3 regions of the Pseudomonas sp. LF020 genome follow, and region 2 is predicted to be linked to each of the others. Evidence: predicted binding sites of a transcription regulator. Region 2 holds the regulator's gene; each other region holds the start of a gene.

Region 1 (6,881 bases), on a different contig from region 2:
CCCGACCTGATCAGCGTTGACGAACGGCGAGAGCATCGGGTCGCCCAGGGTCGCGGTGATCGCTTCGGAAATCTGGATTGGCCGGCCATACAGATTGCTCAGGGTGCCGAGGCGGCTGTGGTCCTTGGAGTTGTCGCCGGGATGAATTACTGCGACCACCACAAAGCCCTTGCGTGCCAGCGAGGTGGCGAGGTCATGCAGTGCCAGCGGCGTGCCGGTGTTGCCGTGAGACAGCATCAGCATCGGGAAGCGGCCGATGGCCACCTTGGTGTCGGCGCCCGCCTCGACGGTGTAGCCCTCAAGCAGGCTGGTGTGTTCGCGATCGCTGGAGGGATAGAAGGCGATGGCGCGCATCGGCTGCAGATCCAGCGGATCGAGGAAGGTCATCTCGTGGTAACCGACACTCCAGACAGGGTGTCGCCCGGGCGCGGCATGCACTGAACCGAGGCTGCCAAGCAGGCAAATCAGTAACGTTGCACAAAGACGCATCATCGGATGGCCCACCCTGTGTTACTCAATCGAAAGATCCTTTGTGTTCCGACACGCCCCAAATCCCGAGGTTCGGAGATTCGGCACAGCGGTGCACTCAGACGTTGATCGTTTGACTGCATAACCCGGGCCAGATTATGCAACAGTCAGAAACAAAAAACTCTGCATCCGGCCCTTGCAGAACCAGAATACAGAGTTTTTTGAGGCGCTACCTGAACGGCAGCTGGTCTTTACGCAATGCTTACGCAGCGGCGAACAGCTGCTCGCTGATCTTCGCCTGAGCAGCGCTCAACGCGTTGTTGCGCACTTCTTCGCCATAAGCCAGGCCTTCGGCGCGGACGATTTCGATGTCGGTGATGCCGAGGAAGCCCAGTACCAGCTTCAGGTATTCTTCGTGAGCGATGCCGCTCGCCTGACCGGCATGAATGCCGCCGGAGGTGGAGACGATCACCACTTTCTTGCCACCGCACAGGCCTTCAGGGCCGGCTTCGGTGTAGCGGAAAGTCTGGCCGGCAACGGCGACGCGATCGATCCAGGCCTTGAGCTGGGTCGGTACGGTGAAGTTGTACATCGGCGCGGCGATGACGATGGCGTCGGCGGCGATGAATTCAGCCAGGGTCGAAGCGCTCAGCTCGGCTTCGTGCTGTTGTGCGGCGTTGCGCAGTTCAGCGGTAGTGCCGGCAGCCACCAGGGTGGTCGACGAGAAGTGGCTGATGGCGTCGGCAGCCAGGTCGCTGTAAGTCACCACGGCGGTTGGCTCGGCGGCTTGCCAGGCTTTGACGACTTGGCTGCTCAACTGACGGGAAGCGGAGTTGTCGCCCAGAATGCTCGAATCGATGTGCAGCAGTTTCATGTGGAATCTCCTGTAAAGAATCGCCGGCGGCGACGGAATGGAGACAATCCTACGGAAGAAACCAATAGCTGATTAGCTGCTGACAATGCGATAGTTCGTCCCACTGATAGAACGGTGGATTTTTGATGCAGGATCTCAACGATCTCTACTATTTTGCAAAGGTGGTCGAGGCCGGTGGATTCGCCGCAGCCGGGCGTTTGCTGGGCATTCCCAAGTCGCGCCTGTCACGACGCATTGCCGAACTCGAAGAACGCCTCGGCGCCCGTCTGCTACAACGCACCACGCGCCAGTTGAACCTGACCGCTGTTGGCGAGCGCTACCTGCGTCACTGTCAGGCGATGTTGCTGGAAGCGGAGATGGCCGACGAAGCGGTCGCCAGCATGTCCAGCGAGCCACGCGGCCGCTTGCGGGTGTCCTGCCCGACCGGTCTGGCGCGGGAAATGTTGCCGTGGGTGATCAGCGAATTCCTCGGCAAATTTCCTCAGGTGCAACTGGAGGTGGTGCTGCTCAATCGCCGGGTGGATCTGGTGGCCGAAGGCTTCGACGTGGCCCTGCGTGTACGCGAGCTGGGCGATGAAGATCCGTTGCTGGTGACTCGACGTCTGCGCCAGGCACAAATGGTTGTCGTCGCCAGCCCGGCCTTTGTCGAGGGCAAAACCATCAATCATCCACAGGATTTGAAGAACCTGCCGGTGCTCGGCGCGCTGGAGGCCGATCGCATGGTGCATGTGCGCTTGCTGGATGAGCAAGGCAACAGCGTCGAACTGAACATGGAGGCGCGGCTGGGCATCGATGACTTTATCGTGCGCAAAGCCTGTGTGCTGGCCGGCCAGGGTTTCACTCTGCTGCCGATGATGTATTGCGAAGCCGACCTTGAGAGCGGCGCGCTGGTACAACTGTTGCCCGAGTGGTCGTTGCCCGGCGGCTGGTTGCAGGCGGTGTATCCGCATCGGCGCGGGGTAATGCCGGCGGTGCGGGCGTGGATCGATCATCTGGTCGAATCGTTCAATGCGTGCGGGGAGCGGTTGTTATGAACAAGGGAAAAATGAACGAAGCGGACGTCGCCGCCTTTTGCCTGGCCTTGCCGGGCGCGCGGGAGGATTACAAATGGGGCGGCGTGCGGGTGTTCTCGATTGCCGGCAACAAGATGTTCGCCCTGCAAGGGTTGCGCGGGGACTCACTGGCGTTCAAGGTCGACAAGGATCTGTTTCTCGGCCATTGCGACCGCCCGGGTATTCACCCGGCCCCTTATCTGGCGCGGGCGCAGTGGATCATCATGCACCCGCCCTACCCGCTGGGCGCCGAGGAACTGCAGGGATTGCTGACGCGTTCGCACCAGTTGGTGGTGAGCAAGTTGCCGAAGAAAACCCAAATCGGATTACTGCTGTAAACCCGCCCCCTGTAGGAGCTGCCGCAGGCTCGGGCCGCGTTCGGACGATCTTTTGAATTTGATCTTTGAAAAAGCAAGATCAAAAGATCGTCCGAACGCGGCCCGAGCCTTCGGCAGCTCCTACAGGGGATTTTTGGTGATTCAGAACAGTGACAGCAGGTTCGAACCGAGAAACAACTGGTCGATCCAGAACACCTGATGCAGCGCCACAATCATCCAGAACAGAATCTGAAACGACACCTTGCGCGTCTTGTGCCGGAATACCTGTTGGGCGATCAGCGCACCGGGCCAGCCGCCGGCCAGTTCCAGCGCATGCAGGATGTTCTCCGGCGTGCGCCACGCATCGGCGCGGGCCTTGCGCTTGTCTGCCCAGTACATGAAAAACGCCAGCACGCTGACCACGCCATAAGCCGTCAACGGCACTAGCGAGATGCCGCGCAGCCACATCGACAGAGAGCCGAACAGTGGCAGCGCGCAGACGATCAGCAGCACTGCGAGTTTCAGTTTCAGATGCTGAACGCCGCCACCGGATGGGCGTCCATCCGGGCGGCGCGCGCGGGAATCACTCATGGTTTGGCCGCCGACCAGTCGACCCAGCCGAACTGCCAGGTCGCCAGAATCACCAGACCAAAAACAATCCGGTACCAGGCGAATGCCGCGTAACTGTGGCTGGCGATGAACTTGAGCAGACCGCGCACAGCAATCATGGCGAAGATGAACGCGGTGATGAAACCGATGGCGAACACCGGGAAGTCCGCCGGCACGAACAGCTGGCGATACTTGTAACCGGAGTACACTGCCGCACCGACCATGGTCGGCATCGCCAGGAAGAACGAGAACTCGGTCGCGGTCTTGCGCGACAGGCCGAACAACAGGCCGCCGATGATCGTCGAGCCGGAACGCGAGGTGCCGGGAATCATCGCCAAACACTGGGCGAAACCGACTTTCAGCGCGTCCTTCCAGGTGATCTCGTCCACGGTTTCGGCGTGCACTTCATGCTGGCGGCGTTCGGCCCACAACATGATCACGCCACCCACCACCAGCGCGGTCGCAACGGTGATCGGATTGAACAGGTATTGGTGGATCAGGTCGGCAAAAATCACCCCCAGCACCACCGCCGGCAGAAACGCGATCAGCAGGTTGGCGGTAAAACGCCGCGCACTCGGCTGGGTCGGCAAGCCGATCACCACGTCGAGAATCTTGCGGCGAAACTCCCAGACCACCGCGAGGATCGCGCCGAGCTGAATAATGATGTTGAACGCCATGGCCCGTTCGCCGCCGAAGTCGAGCAAGTCGGCAACAATGATCTGGTGTCCGGTACTGGAAATGGGCAAAAACTCCGTCAACCCCTCTACAACTCCAAGAATCAGTGCCTGCAAGGCGGTCCAAAGATCCATCAGTCCCCCAAAGAGCGATACACGGTGGCATGCCCCGATAATATTTTTTACGTTCACTGCGATCAGCGTAGCTGTTTGTTGCTGTACCGATTCCGCGCGCACAGCATCCACACGAAACGGTCAAAATTCCGTGAAATATCAATTCGGATTCAGGTTTTCACGCGCGGGGCCGAAATCCTAACAGACAAGCCTTAATAGTGCTGCGGCGTTATTCGACTTGGGTCGCGTATGCCTGACCACTGCAAACGTGGTTGGATGCTGGCGTTGATTTATTACAAGAAAAAGAAATCGGAGTGACAGCGTTATGAACAGCTTGCGCAGTGTGTCGATCAGCCGACGCTTGTGGCTCATTTTGATTGTGGCCATGGTCATGTTGTTGACCTTGGGCGTGTTGATGCTCAAGCAGATCCACGACGACCTGTACCACGCCAAGGCGCAGAAAACCCAGCATGTGGTGCAGACCGCCAGCGGCCTGCTGACCTATTACCACGACCTCGAAACCGCCGGCACCCTGACCCGCGACGCCGCGCAGAAACAGGCACTGACCGCGATTCGCGGCCTGCGCTACGACCAGAGCGACTATTTCTGGATCAACGACCTCACCCCCGTGATGGTCATGCACCCGACCAACCCCAAACTCGAAGGCCAGAACCTTTCGGCGATCCGCGATCCGGACGGTTTCGCGGTGTTCAACGAGATGGTTGCGATCGCCAAAAGCAAAGGCGCCGGCATGGTCGATTACCGCTGGCCCAAGCCCGGCGCCAGCGAGCCGGTGGCGAAAACCTCCTACGTGAAACTGTTCGAGCCGTGGGGCTGGGTGCTTGGATCGGGCGTTTACGTCGATGATGTGCAGAGCGAGTTCCGGGGGCAGTTGATCAAGGCTTCGGTGATTGGTTTGGTGATCGCCGTGATCATGGCCCTGCTGGTGATTTTGATTGCCCGCAGCATCGTCCGACCGTTGCAGGAAACCGTGAACGCCATGGCCAACATCGCCAGCGGCGAAAGCGACCTGACTCGCAGCCTCGATACCCATGGCCAGGACGAAGTCACGCAACTGGCGCATCACTTCAACGCCTTCACCGCCAAGTTGCGCCGGGTCATCGGTGACCTGCAGATTTCGGCCAGCGCGCTGGGCCAGTCGTCCAGTGAACTGGGCAACGATGCGACCCAGGCCCAGCAGCGCAGCCAACAGCAATCGCAGCAGATGGAACTGGTCGCAACCGCAATCAACGAAGTGACCTATGGCGTGCAGGATGTGGCGAAGAACGCCGAACATGCTGCTGCGGAAATGCGCGATGCCGAAGCTCAGGCGCAGCAGGGTCAGATCAACATCGACGGCAGCCTGCAACAGATCGACAAATTGTCTGGAACCATTGATCAGGCGGTCGAAGTGATTCGCACCCTGGCAGCCGAAAGCACGCAGATCGGCAGTGTGCTGGAAGTGATCCGTTCGATTGCCGAGCAAACCAACCTGCTGGCACTCAACGCGGCCATCGAAGCGGCCCGCGCCGGGGAACAGGGCCGGGGCTTTGCGGTGGTGGCCGATGAAGTACGGTTGCTGGCGCAGCGCACGCAAAAGTCGACGGCGGAAATCCAGAGCATGATCGAACGCCTGCAGAATCATTCCGAAGCGGCGGTGAAAGTCATTGGCGACAGCAGCAAGGCCTCGCAACTCACCATCGAACAGGCGGGATTGGCCGGCGCGAGCTTGAATGCCATCGGCCAGGCCCTGCGCAATCTCAATGGCCTGAACGCCTCGATTGCCAGCGCCACGCTGCAACAGGCGCATGTGGTCGAGGACATCAATCAGAACGTCACGCAGGCGGCCGGCCTGTCTCACAGCACGGCACTGGCGGCGGAGCAGTCGAGTGTGGCGAGCGTCAAGCTTGGGCAGTTGAGTGAACAGCTGAACCAATTGCTGCGCCAGTTCCGCGTCTGACCCCTCACCCTTGTGGGAGCGAGCTTGCTCGCGAAGGCTTGGTGTCAGTCGATAGAGTCGTTACTGATAAAACGCTTTCGCGAGCAAGCTCGCTCCCACGGGTGGACCAAGTGCTCCGTCAAAATCGGCAAGGCTCACTCCTGCAGGTTTTTCGGTACAATCCGCTCCCTCGTCAATTCCCCCAAGGAACCCCCATGTCCGGGCTTGAACTGTTTGCCGCCGCCCTCGGTGTGATCGCCGTCTGGCTGACGGTCAAACAGAATCCGTGGTGCTGGCCGGTCGGTCTGGTCATGGTGTTGCTGTACAGCTGGATCTTCTACGACGTGAAGCTGTACTCGGACATGTTGCTGCAAGTGATTTACGCCGCGCTGCAAGTCTACGGCTGGTGGCAATGGACCCGCGCCGGGACGATGCACGACGGGCGCGACGTCACGCGTCTGGACCGGCGCTCGATCCTGCTCGGCCTGAGCGTAGGCGCCCTCGGCAGCCTGCTGCTGGGCGCGGCCATGGCGCACTGGACCGACGCGGCGCAGCCGTGGCTCGATGCCGCACTGACGGCGTTCAGCCTGGTTGCGCAATTGTGGATGGCGCAGAAACGCCTGCAATGCTGGGCGCTGTGGTTCGTGCTGGATGTGATTTTCGTCGGCCTGTTCCTTTATAAGGGCCTGTACCTCACCGCCGCGCTGTATGCCTTGTTCACCCTGATTGCGCTGCAAGGCTGGCGCGAATGGCGCGCCGATCCGGCGTTGCAGCGATGAAGGTGGTTGTCCTCACCGGCCCGGAATCCACCGGCAAAAGCTGGCTGGCCGCTGG
Region 2 (6,881 bases):
GACGCTGCTGCGGCTGGCGTTGAACGTGGCCTCGACGCGGGTGGTGATGCTCCACGGTCAGGACGGCCACGCCGCTGCCGGTAAGGTGATCCAGGCCTTCGGTGAGGTGGTGATCGGTGGTAACTACGTGGTCGGTATCGTGGTCTTCGCGATCCTGATGATCATCAACTTCGTCGTGGTGACCAAGGGTGCCGGGCGGATTTCCGAGGTGAGCGCGCGCTTCACCCTCGATGCGATGCCCGGCAAACAAATGGCGATCGACGCCGACCTCAACGCCGGTCTGATCGACCAGAACCAGGCCAAGGCGCGCCGTCAGGAAGTCGCCCAAGAGGCCGAGTTCTACGGTTCGATGGACGGTGCCAGCAAGTTCGTCCGTGGTGACGCCATCGCCGGCCTGCTGATTCTGTTCATCAACCTCATCGGCGGTATGGCTGTCGGTATCTTCCAGCACAACATGACCTTCGCCGACGCGGGCAAGGTGTACGCCTTGCTGACCATCGGTGACGGTTTGGTGGCGCAATTGCCATCACTGTTGTTATCGACAGCGGCAGCGATCATGGTGACCCGTGCTTCCGGTTCGGAAGACATGGGCAAACAGATCAACCGGCAGATGTTCGCCTCGCCAAAAGCCCTGGCGGTGGCCGCTGGTTTGATGGCGGTCATGGGCCTTGTCCCGGGCATGCCGCACTTCTCGTTCCTGAGCATGGCCGCACTGGCTGCCGGTGGCGCGTACCTGTTCTGGAAAAAGCAGAACGTCGCCAAGGTGCAGGCGCTGCAAGAGGTTCAGCGTCAGCAGGAACTGCTGCCGTCGCCGGCCCGCGCCATGGAAACCAAGGAGCTGGGCTGGGATGACGTGACCCCGATCGACATGATCGGCCTGGAGGTCGGTTACCGCCTGATCCCGCTGGTGGATCGCAATCAGGGCGGGCAGTTGCTGGCGCGGATCAAGGGCGTGCGCAAAAAGCTCTCGCAGGATCTGGGCTTCCTGATGCCGACCGTGCACATTCGCGACAACCTCGATCTGGCGCCGAGCGCCTATCGCCTGACCCTGATGGGCGTGATCCTGGCCGAAGCCGAGATCTACCCGGATCGCGAACTGGCGATCAACCCGGGGCAGGTCTACGGCACGCTCAACGGCATTACCGCCAAAGATCCGGCTTTCGGCCTCGAGGCGGTGTGGATCGAAGTCAGTCAGCGTGCGCAGGCACAATCGCTCGGTTACACCGTGGTCGACGCCAGTACCGTGGTCGCAACTCACTTGAACCAGATTCTGTACAAGCACTCCAGTGAGCTGATTGGCCACGAGGAAGTGCAGCAACTCATGCAATTACTGGCCAAAAGCTCGCCGAAACTGGCTGAAGAACTGGTGCCGGGGGTGGTGTCGCTGTCGCAACTGCTCAAAGTGTTGCAGGCGCTGCTGGCCGAACACGTGCCGGTGCGCGATATCCGCAGCATTGCCGAGGCTATCGCCAACAACGCCGCCAAGAGTCAAGATACCGCCGCCTTGGTGGCCGCAGTGCGCGTCGGCGTATCCCGCGCCATCGTCCAAAGCATTGTAGGCACTGACTCCGAGCTGCCTGTGATCACCTTGGAACCAAGGTTGGAACAAATATTGCTCAATAGTCTGCAGAAGGCAGGACAAGGCTCTGAAGAGGGCGTTCTGCTGGAGCCAAGCATGGCCGAGAAGCTGCAGCGTTCGCTCATCGAAGCGGCGCAGCGTCAGGAAATGCAAGGTCAGCCGGTGATCCTGTTGGTAGCAGGCCCGATCCGCGCGATGCTCTCGCGTTTCGGTCGCCTCGCAGTCCCGGGGCTGCACGTGCTGGCCTACCAGGAAATACCGGACAACAAGCAAGTGACCATCGTTGCGACAGTAGGGCCCAACGGCTGAGGTAGTGGTTTATGCAAGTTAAGCGTTTCTTTGCCGCCGATATGCGTCAGGCCATGAAGCTGGTTCGTGATGAGCTGGGCGCTGATGCCGCCATCATTGGCAACCGCCGCATTGCCGGCGGTGTCGAGCTGACGGCGGCACTGGATTACAAATTGTCGGCGCTGGCGCCACGGGTTCCGAACATGGAACTCGAGGACGAGCTGCGCAAGACCCAGTCGCGCATCGTCACCGCCCAGGCCGAGCTGAGCCTGCGTGGCGAAGCCGACGGCAACACCAATCGCCAGTTGTTCGCCGGGCTGCCGTTGACGGCCGGCCTGCCGCTGACCGCTGCCGAGCCGTTGAGCGAACCGACTTACTCCGCCCCGGCGCGTCCGGCTCCGGCACCTGCACCGGCGTCCGCTGGTGTCGATCCGCGTGCTTTGGATTCGATGCGTTTCGAATTGAACAGTCTGCGTGAGCTGATGGAAGTGCAGCTCGGCACGCTGGCCTGGAATCAGCTGCAAGGCAGCCGTCCGGCCCAAGCCAATCTGTATCGCCGCCTGCAACGCATCGGTCTGTCCGGGCCGTTGTCGCGCGATCTGCTGGCGATGATCACCGACATCGAGGAGCCGCGTCAGGCCTGGCGCATGCTGCTCGCACACCTGGCGCGGATGATTGCCGTACCGGAAGTCGAGCCGCTGGAAGAGGGCGGGGTGATTGCCATGGTCGGCCCGGCCGGCATGGGCAAGACCACCACCCTGGCCAAACTCGCGGCGCGCTACGTGCTCAAGTACGGCGCGCAGAATGTCGCGCTGGTGAGCATGGACAGCTTCCGCATCGGCGCGCAGGAACAACTCAAGACCCTGGGGCGGATTCTCAATGTGCCGGTAACGCACGTCGATCCGGGCCAGTCGCTGGTGCAGGCGCTCGACCCACTGCTGCGCAAACGCGTGGTGCTGATCGATACCGCCGGCCTGCAGGCCAGTGATCCGGCCCTGCGCATGCAACTGGAAAGTCTGGCCGGGCGTGGTATCCGTTCAAAAAATTATCTGGTGCTGGCAACCACCAGCCAGAAACAGGTTCTAACCGCCGCTTATCACAGTTACAAGCGTTGCGGGCTAGCCGGCTGCATCCTGACTAAACTGGATGAGACGGCCAGCCTTGGCGAAGTGTTGAGCCTGGCGATCAGTCATGAACTGCCGGTCGCGTACCTGACCGACGGCCCACGGATTCCGGATGATCTGCATCTGCCGCGCCGTCATCAACTGGTCAGCCGCGCCGTCAGCGTGCAAATGCAGGAAGAACCCAGCGAAGAAGCCATGGCTGACATGTTCGCTGATATCTATCACAGCCCGACCAAGCAGGTTGGCTGAGGTAATGAACAGTTTTTGTACCTACATCGATGGTCTGCCATGCATTGTTCCGGTTGTGAACGCGCAGCCAGTAATGTGGCCTCCGTCTATGCAAGACAAGGTAAAGAAATAACATGGGCAGCATGCATCCCGTACAGGTGATCGCGGTGACCGGCGGCAAAGGTGGCGTCGGCAAGACTAACGTGTCAGTGAACTTGTCTCTGGCGCTGGCAGAGCTTGGCCGTCGGGTCATGCTGCTGGACGCTGACCTGGGGCTGGCGAACGTTGACGTTCTGCTGGGACTGACCCCCAAACGTACTCTGGCCGATGTGATCGAAGGCCGCTGTGAGCTGCGCGACGTGTTGTTGCAGGGGCCCGGCGGGATCCGCATCGTGCCGGCCGCTTCCGGCACCCAGAGCATGGTGCACCTGAGCCCGGCGCAACATGCCGGTCTGATTCAGGCCTTCAGCGACATCGGCGACAACCTCGATGTGCTGGTGATCGACACCGCTGCGGGTATTGGTGACTCGGTAGTCAGTTTTGTCCGCGCCGCCCAGGAAGTGTTGCTGGTGGTCTGCGACGAGCCGACCTCGATCACCGACGCCTACGCGCTGATCAAACTGCTCAACCGTGACTACGGCATGAACCGCTTCCGCGTCCTCGCCAACATGGCGCAGAGCCCGCAGGAAGGGCGCAATCTGTTCGCCAAGTTGACCAAGGTCACGGATCGCTTCCTCGACGTCGCCTTACAATACGTCGGCGCGGTGCCGTACGACGAAAGCGTGCGCAAGGCCGTGCAGAAGCAGCGAGCGGTCTATGAAGCCTTTCCGCGTTCCAAGTGCGCGCTGGCGTTCAAGGCGATCGCGCAGAAGGTCGATACCTGGCCGCTGCCTGCCAACCCGCGCGGTCACCTGGAGTTTTTCGTCGAGCGCCTCGTGCAGCAAACGGCAGGGCCTGTGTTATGACCGCCAGCGGTATGAACTACTACAAGAAGTCGGCACGTGACGCGCAATACGAGTTGATCGAGCGTTACGCGCCACTGGTCAAGCGCATTGCCTATCACCTGCTGGCACGCTTGCCGGCGAGTGTGCAGGTTGAAGACCTTATTCAGGCCGGGATGATCGGCCTGCTCGAAGTCTCGACCAAATACGACGCCAGCAAAGGCGCCAGTTTCGAAACGTACGCGGGCATTCGAATCCGCGGCGCGATGCTCGACGAAGTGCGCAAAGGGGATTGGGCACCGCGCTCGGTTCACCGCAACACCCGTATGGTCAGCGACGCAATTCGCGCAATTGAAGCTAAAACCGGCCGTGACGCTAAAGATCACGAGGTTGCGGCCGAACTCCAATTGAGTCTCGACGATTACTACGGGATTTTGAATGACACCCTGGGCAGCCGGCTGTTCAGTTTCGACGACCTGTTGCAGGACGGCGAACACGAAGGGCTGCACGAGGATGGCGCCAGTGCTCATCTTGAGCCGTCACGCGATCTGGAAGATGAACGCTTCCAGGCGGCGCTGGCGGACGCGATTGCCAATTTGCCGGAGCGTGAGCGACTGGTGTTGGCGCTGTACTACGACGAAGAACTGAACCTCAAGGAAATCGGTGAAGTCCTTGGCGTCAGTGAATCGCGGGTCAGCCAGTTACACAGCCAGTGCGCGGCCCGTTTGCGGGGGCGTTTGGGGGAGTGGCGAGCGCGCTGAAGGCAGTGTGGGGACACTGCGAACGAGGCTGGTGCGGTGATGAACGGCACCGGTCTTGCTCTGTTGTGCTCCAGACAGTCTTCGAGTGCTGCGCCGATTGATTGAAGTGGCGCGTCCAGGTGCTGGGCGCGTTTAAGACTGCTTGGAGGTCGAATTGAACAAAGACATGAAAATCCTCATCGTTGATGACTTCTCAACGATGCGGCGGATCATCAAGAACCTGCTGCGCGATCTCGGGTTCACCAACACCGTCGAGGCCGACGATGGCACGACCGCCATTCCGGTGCTCAACAGCGGCAGCATCGACTTTCTGGTAACGGACTGGAACATGCCGGGCATGACCGGTATCGACTTGCTGCGCCACGTGCGTGCCGATGAAAAACTCAAGCATCTGCCGGTGCTGATGGTGACCGCTGAAGCCAAGCGCGAGCAAATCATCGAGGCCGCTCAGGCCGGTGTGAACGGCTACGTGGTCAAACCTTTCACGGCTCAGGCGTTGAAAGACAAAATCGAGAAGATTTTCGAACGCATCGGCTGATGACGCGCGGGGGAGCTATGGAGCATAACGAATCTTCACAGGGCGATTTCGAGTCGACCCTGAAAAAACACGCGGTCGAACTGGTCGAGAGCCTTGAAAAAGGCAGGTTCGGCGACGCTGTGCAACTGATCCATGAGCTCAATCAGACCCGTGACCGCGGCCTGTATCAGGAAGTGGGCAAGCTCACACGCGAACTGCACAGTGCGATCGTCAATTTCCAGATCGATCCGCACATGCCGCAGGCCGAGGAAGTGTCGCAAATCACCGACGCCACCGAACGCCTGGGCTATGTGGTCAAGCTGACCGAAGCCGCGGCCAACCGCACCATGGATCTGGTGGAAAGCGCCACGCCGGTGGTCAATGGCCTGGCTGAAGAAGCCCAGGCGCTGAGCACCGATTGGGGCCGCTTCATGCGTCGCGAGGTCGGGGCTGAAGAGTTCCGCGAGCTGGCGCGCCGGGTCGACGGTTTTCTGTCACGCAGCAGCACGGACAACCGTGCGGTGTCGAGCAATCTGAACGACATCCTGCTGGCTCAGGATTATCAGGACCTCACCGGTCAGGTGATCAAGCGTGTGACCCAACTGGTCACCGAAGTCGAAAGCAATTTGCTCAAACTCGTCCTCATGGCCAGTCAGGTGGACCGCTTTGCGGGCATCGAACACGACCGCGCCGCGATGCTTGCAGAAAAAGATCCACAAAAACATCTCTCGCAGGGTGAAGGTCCGCAGATTCATGCCGATAAACGAGAAGACGTTGTGTCCGGTCAGGACGATGTGGACGATTTGTTATCCAGCCTTGGATTTTGAGTTTTAGGTTTTTAGACCTGTAGGAGCACCCCATTAATGAGCTTCGGCGCCGATGAAGAGATCCTTCAGGATTTCCTGGTTGAGGCCGGCGAGATTCTTGAGCAACTGTCCGAACAACTGGTCGAGCTGGAAAGCCGCCCGGATGACGCAGATCTGCTCAACGCAATTTTTCGCGGTTTCCACACTGTAAAAGGGGGCGCCGGCTTCCTTCAGCTCAATGAGCTGGTGGAGTGCTGTCACATCGCCGAAAACGTGTTCGACATCCTGCGCAAGGGTGAGCGTCGCGTTGATGCAGAACTGATGGACGTGGTGCTTGAAGCACTGGACGCGGTGAACAGCATGTTCAGCGAAGTCCGTGAACGTGCACCGATCACTGCCGCTACCCCGGAACTGCTGGCCGCGCTGGCGCGTCTGGCCGAACCGCAATCGGCTGACGAAGCCCCGGCTTCGCCGGTGGCCGAGATGATCGAAGAGCTGGTCGTCGAAGGCGATTCGAGCGATTCGGGCGACATCACCGATAACGAATTCGAACAGCTGCTCGATTCGCTGAACGCCGTCAAGGCCGAAGCCGAAGCGCCGATTGCTGTGGCATCTGCGCCGGTTGCCGATGCGGCCG
Region 3 (6,881 bases), on a different contig from region 2:
GAACTGGTGGTGCCGGATGACACGCAACGCCGCGATCCATTGCAACTGGTGGCGCTGATCCGCCGTCGGCAACTGACCCATGCGTTCCTGCCGCCGGCGCTGCTGAGCATCCTGCCGTTGGAGCAACTGCAAGGCGTCGAAGTGATGACCGGCGGCGACGTCTGCGAGCCTTTCGTCATCGAGCAACTGACCCGTCAGGGCAAGCTGCACAACCTCTACGGCCCCACCGAAGCGACGGTGCTGATTACCGCTCGCCAGCTCAAGCCGGGTGACAGCAACCGCACTCTTGGCGCACCGATTGCCAACAGTCAGGTGCTGATTCTCGATGACGACTTGCAACCGGTGCCGGAGAACACCGTCGGCGAATTGTTCATCGTCGGCCCCGGCGTCTGCCTCGGTTACTTGAACAATCCGCAGCAGACCGCAGAGCGTTATCTGACCCTGCAACTGCCGCACGGTGAGAGCTTGCGCGCCTACCGCAGTGGCGACATGGCCAAGTGGGGCGAACACGGCATCGAGCTGTGCGGACGGCGTGACAATCAGGTGAAGATTCGTGGTTTCCGGGTAGAGCCGGAAGAGATCGAGCGCTGCCTGCGCGAGAGCCAGTTGTACCGTCAGGTGGCGGTGGTGATCGACAGTCAGCGGCGGATTCTGGCGTTCCTTGCGCAGCCGCAATCGGACGCCGCTCGCGATGCATTGAAGGCGCATGCCCAGCAGTTTCTGCCGGACTACATGCAACCGGTGGCATGGACTGAACTGGCGCAGATGCCGTTCGCCAGCAACGGCAAAGTCGACCGCAAGGCGTTGCTGGAGCTGCCGGTGAGCGTGCAGGACAGCGGCCCGAAATGCCTGCCGGCAAACGCTGACGAAGCGCTGCTGCTGGAGATCTGGGCAGAGTTGCTGGAGCTGCCGAGCAGCGATATTTCCACCGACGAAAGCTTCTTCAATCTCGGTGGTCATTCGATTCTGCTGTCGCGGATGTTGCTGCGCTTGCGTGAGGAATTCGGGCGCAGCATCTCGATCAACCGCTTCATCGAATTGCCGACCATCATCAAGCTCGCAACGCTGGTGCGCGGTACCGATGACAGCGCGGTGCTCAGCGCCCAGGCCATGGCCGACGCCGAGCGTCCGCTGAACATCGAGCCGCTGCCGATCAGTCGCCTGGGCGATGTGCACAAGGTAATCGTCACTGGCGCCAACAGCTTTGTCGGCGTGCACATCGTCGAAGCGCTGCTTGGATGGGGCGCCAGCGAGGTGGCGTGTCTGGTGCGTGACGGGAGCGGGCAAACCGCGGCGCAGCGCTTTGCCCAGGCGTTGCGCGAGAACCGTCTGGAGCATCTGGATTTGAGTCGGGTACGGATCTATTCGGCAGACCTCACCCGTCCGCAACTGGGTCTGGCCGATGACGATTATCAGCGCCTCGATCGCGAGTTCGGCGCGCTGGTGCACAACGCCGCCAACGTCAATCACGTGCTCGATTACGAGTCGCTGGCCGCGGATAACGTCGAGCCGATTTTAGAGCTGCTGCGTCTGTGTGAAGGGCGCAGCAAAAAGGTCTTCAACTTTGTCTCGACGCTGTCCGCTTCCAGCACCGTCGATAGCGAAGGCCGCGTGCTCGAATTGCCCGCCGCAGCGACCCCGCCAATCTACATCCGCAACGGCTACAACCTGTCGAAATGGGTCGGCGAACGCATCCTCGAACGGGCCCGCGAACGCGGGGTGTGGGTCAATCTGTATCGCCCCGGCAACATCAGCTTCAACAGCCTGAGCGGCGTCTGCCAGCCGCACAAAAACCGTTTGATGCTGATGCTCAAGGGTTCGATCCAGCTCGGACAGGTGCCGGCCTTCGCGCTGAATTTCGACCTGATGCCGGTGGACTTTCTCGCCCGCTTCATCGCCTTCCACGCCAGCCGTTACTCGAGCGAAAGAGCGGTGTTCAACCTGCACAACCCCGAGCCGCTGAGTTGGGACGCCTACGTCGCTTCGTTCCGCGAAACCGGCAGCGAGTTCTCGCTGGTCAGCGTCGCCGACTGGCAGCAGCAACTGGGCCGGGTCGACGCCGACAACGCGCTGTTCGGCGTGCTCGGTTTCTACCTCAACGGCTTCGAGGAAGACATCGGCGACATCTCCCTGATCGGCCACGCCAACGCCGAAGCCGGTGTGCAGCAGATGGGCGCGCAGTATCCGGAAAAATCTCCGGCGCTGCTGCGTCGCGGCTGCGATTACCTGAAACAGATCAACTTCATCTAACTCATCAAGAAGGAGCAACACCATGAGCAATCTGCAACCCGACACCCTGATCAAAAACCCGCACGGCTGCCACGTTGTGTCGTCGGTGGAAGTGCCGGCGGACGCAGCGCAGGTCTGGGCGGTGGTCGGCAATTTCGCAGGCTTCGACCGCTTCATTCCGGCGCTGTCACACATCGAGATGACCGGCGACGGCGTGTCTTCGCTGCGCAAGAAATTCTTCAAGGACGGCAACGTGGTGGTCGAACAACTCAACTCCCGCGATGAGCAGGCGCGCGCCATGACCTGGACCACGATCTACAACACGCTGGGCGTGGCGAATTTGTGGGCGGCGATGAACGTGGAATCGCTGGGGGCGGGTAAGTCGCGGGCGACCTGGACGATCATTGCCGAGCCGGCCAACGGAGGTGCCGAGGCGCTGCCGGGATTCAAGGATTTCGTGCAGGGGTTTGCCGATGATGCGATGGGGAATGTGCTGAAGCTGTTTGTCTAAGGCTTCGGATTTGCGGTGATTGCACCGCCGCTATCGCTGGCAAGCCAGCTCCCACAGGTTCCAGGTCGGTCACAGATGTTGTGTTCGCCAGAAATCCTGTGGGAGCGGGCTTGCCCGCGATGAACGATAACGCGGTCTGCCAGACGTCAGATCTTGAAGCTGTCCACCAACTGCTTCAGGCGATTGGCCTGCTGCGACAACGCATCACAATCCTTCAATGTTTCATTGAGGTTGGCCACGCTCTGCTGGTTCAGCAGGTTGATCTGGTTGACGTCGACGTTGAGGGTTTCCACCACCGCGGTCTGCTCTTCGGTTGCAGCGGCCACCGACTGGTTCATGCCGTCGATTTCGCCGATGCGCTGGGTCACGCTGACCAGGCGCAGACCGGCCTGATTGGCTACTTCCACGCTCTCTTCGCTGGACGCCTGACTGGCGTTCATGGTGGTCACCGCTTCACGGGAGCCGACCTGCAAGGAGGTGATCATTTTGTGGATCTCTTCCGCCGATTCCTGGGTGCGGTGGGCGAGGTTGCGCACTTCGTCCGCCACCACCGCAAAACCGCGTCCGGCTTCACCGGCACGGGCCGCTTCAATCGCCGCGTTGAGTGCCAGCAGGTTGGTCTGCTGCGAAATGCCTTTGATCACATCGAGGATGTGGCCGATGTTGTCGGTGCTGGCATTCAGGGTTTCGATCTGGGTGCACGACAGGCTGATCTTCTGCGACAGCTCGGTCATCGCCTGAATGGTCTGCTCGACCACCTGACGACCGTCATCGGCCTGCTCGCTCGCGCCGCTGGCGTGCTGCGAGGCATCGGCGGCGTTGCGGGCGATTTCCTGGGTGGCGGCGCCCAATTGGTTGATCGCTGCGGCGACACTGTTGGTGCGCGCGCTTTGCTCGTCGGAACCGACGATCGAGGCGTTGGACGAGGCCATCACGCGTTGCGACAGGTCGTGCACGTGACGGGTGGCCGACGACACTTCGGAAATCGACGCATGAATGCGCTCGACGAACTGGTTGAACGCGCTGCCCAGTTCGGCGAACTCATCCTTGCCTTCCACCACCAGACGCCGGGTCAGGTCGCCTTCGCCTTGAGCGATGTCCTGCATCGCGCGGCCCATGGTGGTCAGCGGACGCATCAGCACGTTGATCAGCAGGCTCAGCAGCAGCGCAATCGCAGCGACCGCGACGAACATTGCGATCAGCGCCGAAGTACGGAACTGGCTGAGGGCGGCGTAGGCCTTGTCACGATCGATCGACAGCCCGATGTACCAGTCGGCATTCGGCAAACCGCTGACCGGGGTGAACGACAGGATGCGTTCCTGGCCGTTGAGCACCACGTTCTGGTTGCCCTTCTCGATGCGCACGCCGGAATTCGGGTAGATGTCCTTGAGGTTCTTCATCACCTGGTCTTTGTCCGGGCTGACGATCACCTGACCGTCGCCGCTGACCAGGAACGCGTGGCCGAGGCCACCGAAGTCCACCGAATTGATGATCTTCACCAGGGTTTCCAGGCTCAGGTCGCCACCGACCACACCCAGCAGTTCGCCATTCTTTTTTACCGGCATGGCGATGGTCACCACCAGACCACCGACCGCCGCCATGTACGGCGGGGTCAGCATGGTTTTGTCAGCAACGACTGCTTGCTTGTACCAAGGGCGCTGACGCGGGTCGTAGCCGTCGGGCATCTTCGCGTCAGGGCGCTGAGTGAACACCCCGTTGGCCTGGCCGACGTAGGTGAACTGAAAGTTCGAGGTGAAGGCCGGTTGATCGACCAGCCCCGGGAAGTCGGCGTCTTTGCCCTGATGGGCAACGTTCTGCGCGAGGTTTTCCAGCACCAGAATTCGCCCGCTCATCCAGTTCTGCACGCTGCTGGCGGTCAGATCGCCGGCCTGCTGCACGGACGACTGGAGGTTCTGGCGAATGGTGTTGCGCTGCAGATAGTCGTTGTAGAGGGTGAACAAAGCGAAAGCCAGGACCACGACGCCCGAGGCGGCCAACAGGATTTTATGGCTGAACTTGAGATTCATTTCATGGGACTTCTTATGCAAAAGTGGGGATGCGTTCCGGGATGCAACATTCCATGTACAGCGCAGGCGGCGTTCTGACGGCCGCTCTACTTTGGTGCACGCATGTCTCACCAGTCTGTCGGCACCATTCGCGGAAATCTTAGGGCTGCGTGGGAAATGGCCTGCATTTCTGTCAGATTCCCGCCGAACGGCGTGCCAGAGCGTTCGCCACGAAGTTTTTTTGCTGGATCTCCGAGCGGAGGTTGCAAAATTCGCAGCCCCTGATAAAAATGCGACTAATTATCATTTGTGACGTTCGGGCTGTCGCGTTCATGTCCTCACCTGAGTTTGCAGTGCAGGCGCTTTACAGAAGTCATCACGGCTGGCTCAACGCTTGGCTGCGGGCGCGGCTGGGTAACGCCGCGGATGCCGCGGATCTGGCCCAGGACACCTTCGTCCGTCTGATACAGCGCAGCGAACGTCTTGAACTCAAGGCGCCTCGCGCATTTTTACGCACCATCGCCCGGGGTCTGGTGATCGACCATTGGCGTCGTGAAGAAATCGAACGCGCCTATCTCGAAACCATCGCCCACTTGCCCGAAGCCGAAACCCCGAGCGCCGAAGCCCGCGCGTTGGTGATCGAGTTGCTTGAGAGCGTCGCGCGTATGCTCGAAGGCTTGCGCCCGAAAGTCCGTCAGGCGTTTCTACTGGCGCAGTGCGAAGGTTTGACTCACAAGCAGATCGCTGCGCAGATGGACTTGTCACTGCGTTCAGTCGAACGTTACGTCGCCGATGCGCTGTATCACTGCTATGTGTTGCGGTACGAAGTCTGATGCCTGTGGATAACAACGCAGCCGGGCGCCGCACCGAGCCGCAACAACAGGTGGTCAAGCAAGCCATTCACTGGTTGCTGCGGCTGCGCAACAACCATGGCAATGCGCGCCTGAGTCATCAGTGCGACGCGTGGCGCGCCGAACATTATGAGCATGAACTGGCCTGGCAGCGCGTGCAGTCGCTTCAGGCTGAGCTGAGCCATAACCTGCGCACCGTGCCCGGCGCCCAGGTGGCGTTCAATACGCTGGAAAACAGTGCGCAAGGGCTGGGGCGGCGACAAGCCTTGAAGCTACTGTCTGGCGCGGTGCTGATGGGCTCTGCGGCATGGCTGGCCAAGGACACCTCCGTCTGGCAGCAGTGGCGCGCTGATTACGCGACGGCGACCGGCGAGCGCCGCAGCTTCCAGTTGCCCGATGGCACGCGGATCGAGCTGAACACTGCCAGCGCAGTGGATCTGGATTACACCGCGCAGCAGCGGCTGATCAAACTCACTCGCGGCGAAATCATCGTCACATGCGGCGGTAACGATGAAGGCGCGGCGTTCAACCGGCCACTTCGCGTGCAAAGTCGTCACGGAAGTTATGAGCCGATAAAAGCCCGCTTCATCCTGCGTCAGGACAACGATTGCACGCGACTCACCGTCAGCTCAGGGAGCGTCGCCATCCGCAGCGGCGCAACCTCGGTCGAGGCGCTCGCCGGGCAGACCTATCTGATCGATCACCATCAGGTGCGCCCGGCACTTTCACTGAATATGGAGGCGGGTGCGTGGGTCGACGGTTTGATCGTCACTCGCAACATGCGCCTGGGCGATTTCCTCAATGAAGTCGGGCGTTATCGTCAGGGTTTTGTGACGTGCGCGCCGCAGGTGGCGGACTTGCGCCTGTCCGGAGTGTTCCGCCTGGAGGACACCGACAAGTTGCTGGCCATCCTGCCGCAGACGTTGCCGGTGCAATTGCGTTATCGCACCCGTTGGTGGGTCACGCTGGAAGCAGTGACCTGAATTTATTTTGGCGGGTTTTCGCGACAAGTCCGGCTTGGTCAGTAAGCACTTCAACTCAGCCTTTGCGACTTGCCACGGAAACCTACAATGACTGTCCGCATCACCTGTAAGAACCCGCTGAATTTCACTGCCGAATCGGGCCTGCTGCGCCACGCCATTCGCGCCGCCCTGCTCTCCACCGTTCTGGGTGCCGGTGCATTGCCCGGCATTAGCCTCGCCGCCAACACCAGTGAAGCGAGCAGTCATCGCTACAACATCGCCGCCGGCCCGCTGGGCGAAGCGCTGAACCAGTTTGCGCGCC

Evidence for each region. The regulator FliA, encoded in region 2, starts transcription of late flagellar genes. The targets are predictions, from matches to a motif close to CTAAAGTTTNNNNNNNNNNNGCCGNTAA.
Region 1: a site for FliA is predicted at 4,278-4,305, ahead of ACU680_RS05410 (methyl-accepting chemotaxis protein). Genes of this name have one in related genera too.
Region 3: a site for FliA is predicted at 4,883-4,910, ahead of ACU680_RS10660 (methyl-accepting chemotaxis protein). Genes of this name have one in related genera too.

The regions. Positions count from the first base shown of each region.
Region 1 covers NZ_JBRFIX010000002.1:283,948-290,828, reverse strand. Annotated here, with positions in the region: gene ACU680_RS05440 (alpha/beta hydrolase family protein) at 1-492, opposite strand, end outside; gene ACU680_RS05435 (FMN-dependent NADH-azoreductase) at 731-1,342, opposite strand; gene ACU680_RS05430 (LysR substrate-binding domain-containing protein) at 1,468-2,376, shown strand; gene ACU680_RS05425 (MmcQ/YjbR family DNA-binding protein) at 2,373-2,732, shown strand; gene ACU680_RS05420 (DUF1294 domain-containing protein) at 2,874-3,302, opposite strand; gene ACU680_RS05415 (undecaprenyl-diphosphate phosphatase) at 3,299-4,129, opposite strand; gene ACU680_RS05410 (methyl-accepting chemotaxis protein) at 4,434-6,068, shown strand; gene pnuC (nicotinamide riboside transporter PnuC) at 6,263-6,826, shown strand; gene ACU680_RS05400 (AAA family ATPase) at 6,823-6,881, shown strand, end outside.
Region 2 covers NZ_JBRFIX010000008.1:19,674-26,554, reverse strand. Annotated here, with positions in the region: gene flhA (flagellar biosynthesis protein FlhA) at 1-1,888, shown strand, start outside; gene flhF (flagellar biosynthesis GTPase FlhF) at 1,900-3,240, shown strand; gene fleN (flagellar synthesis regulator FleN) at 3,354-4,184, shown strand; gene fliA (RNA polymerase sigma factor FliA) at 4,181-4,921, shown strand; gene ACU680_RS19000 (chemotaxis response regulator CheY) at 5,088-5,459, shown strand; gene ACU680_RS18995 (protein phosphatase CheZ) at 5,477-6,265, shown strand; gene ACU680_RS18990 (chemotaxis protein CheA) at 6,302-6,881, shown strand, end outside.
Region 3 covers NZ_JBRFIX010000004.1:3,728-10,608, reverse strand. Annotated here, with positions in the region: gene ACU680_RS10670 (amino acid adenylation domain-containing protein) at 1-2,250, shown strand, start outside; gene ACU680_RS10665 (SRPBCC family protein) at 2,273-2,740, shown strand; gene ACU680_RS10660 (methyl-accepting chemotaxis protein) at 2,887-4,767, opposite strand; gene ACU680_RS10655 (sigma-70 family RNA polymerase sigma factor) at 5,079-5,579, shown strand; gene ACU680_RS10650 (FecR domain-containing protein) at 5,579-6,580, shown strand; gene ACU680_RS10645 (TonB-dependent siderophore receptor) at 6,668-6,881, shown strand, end outside.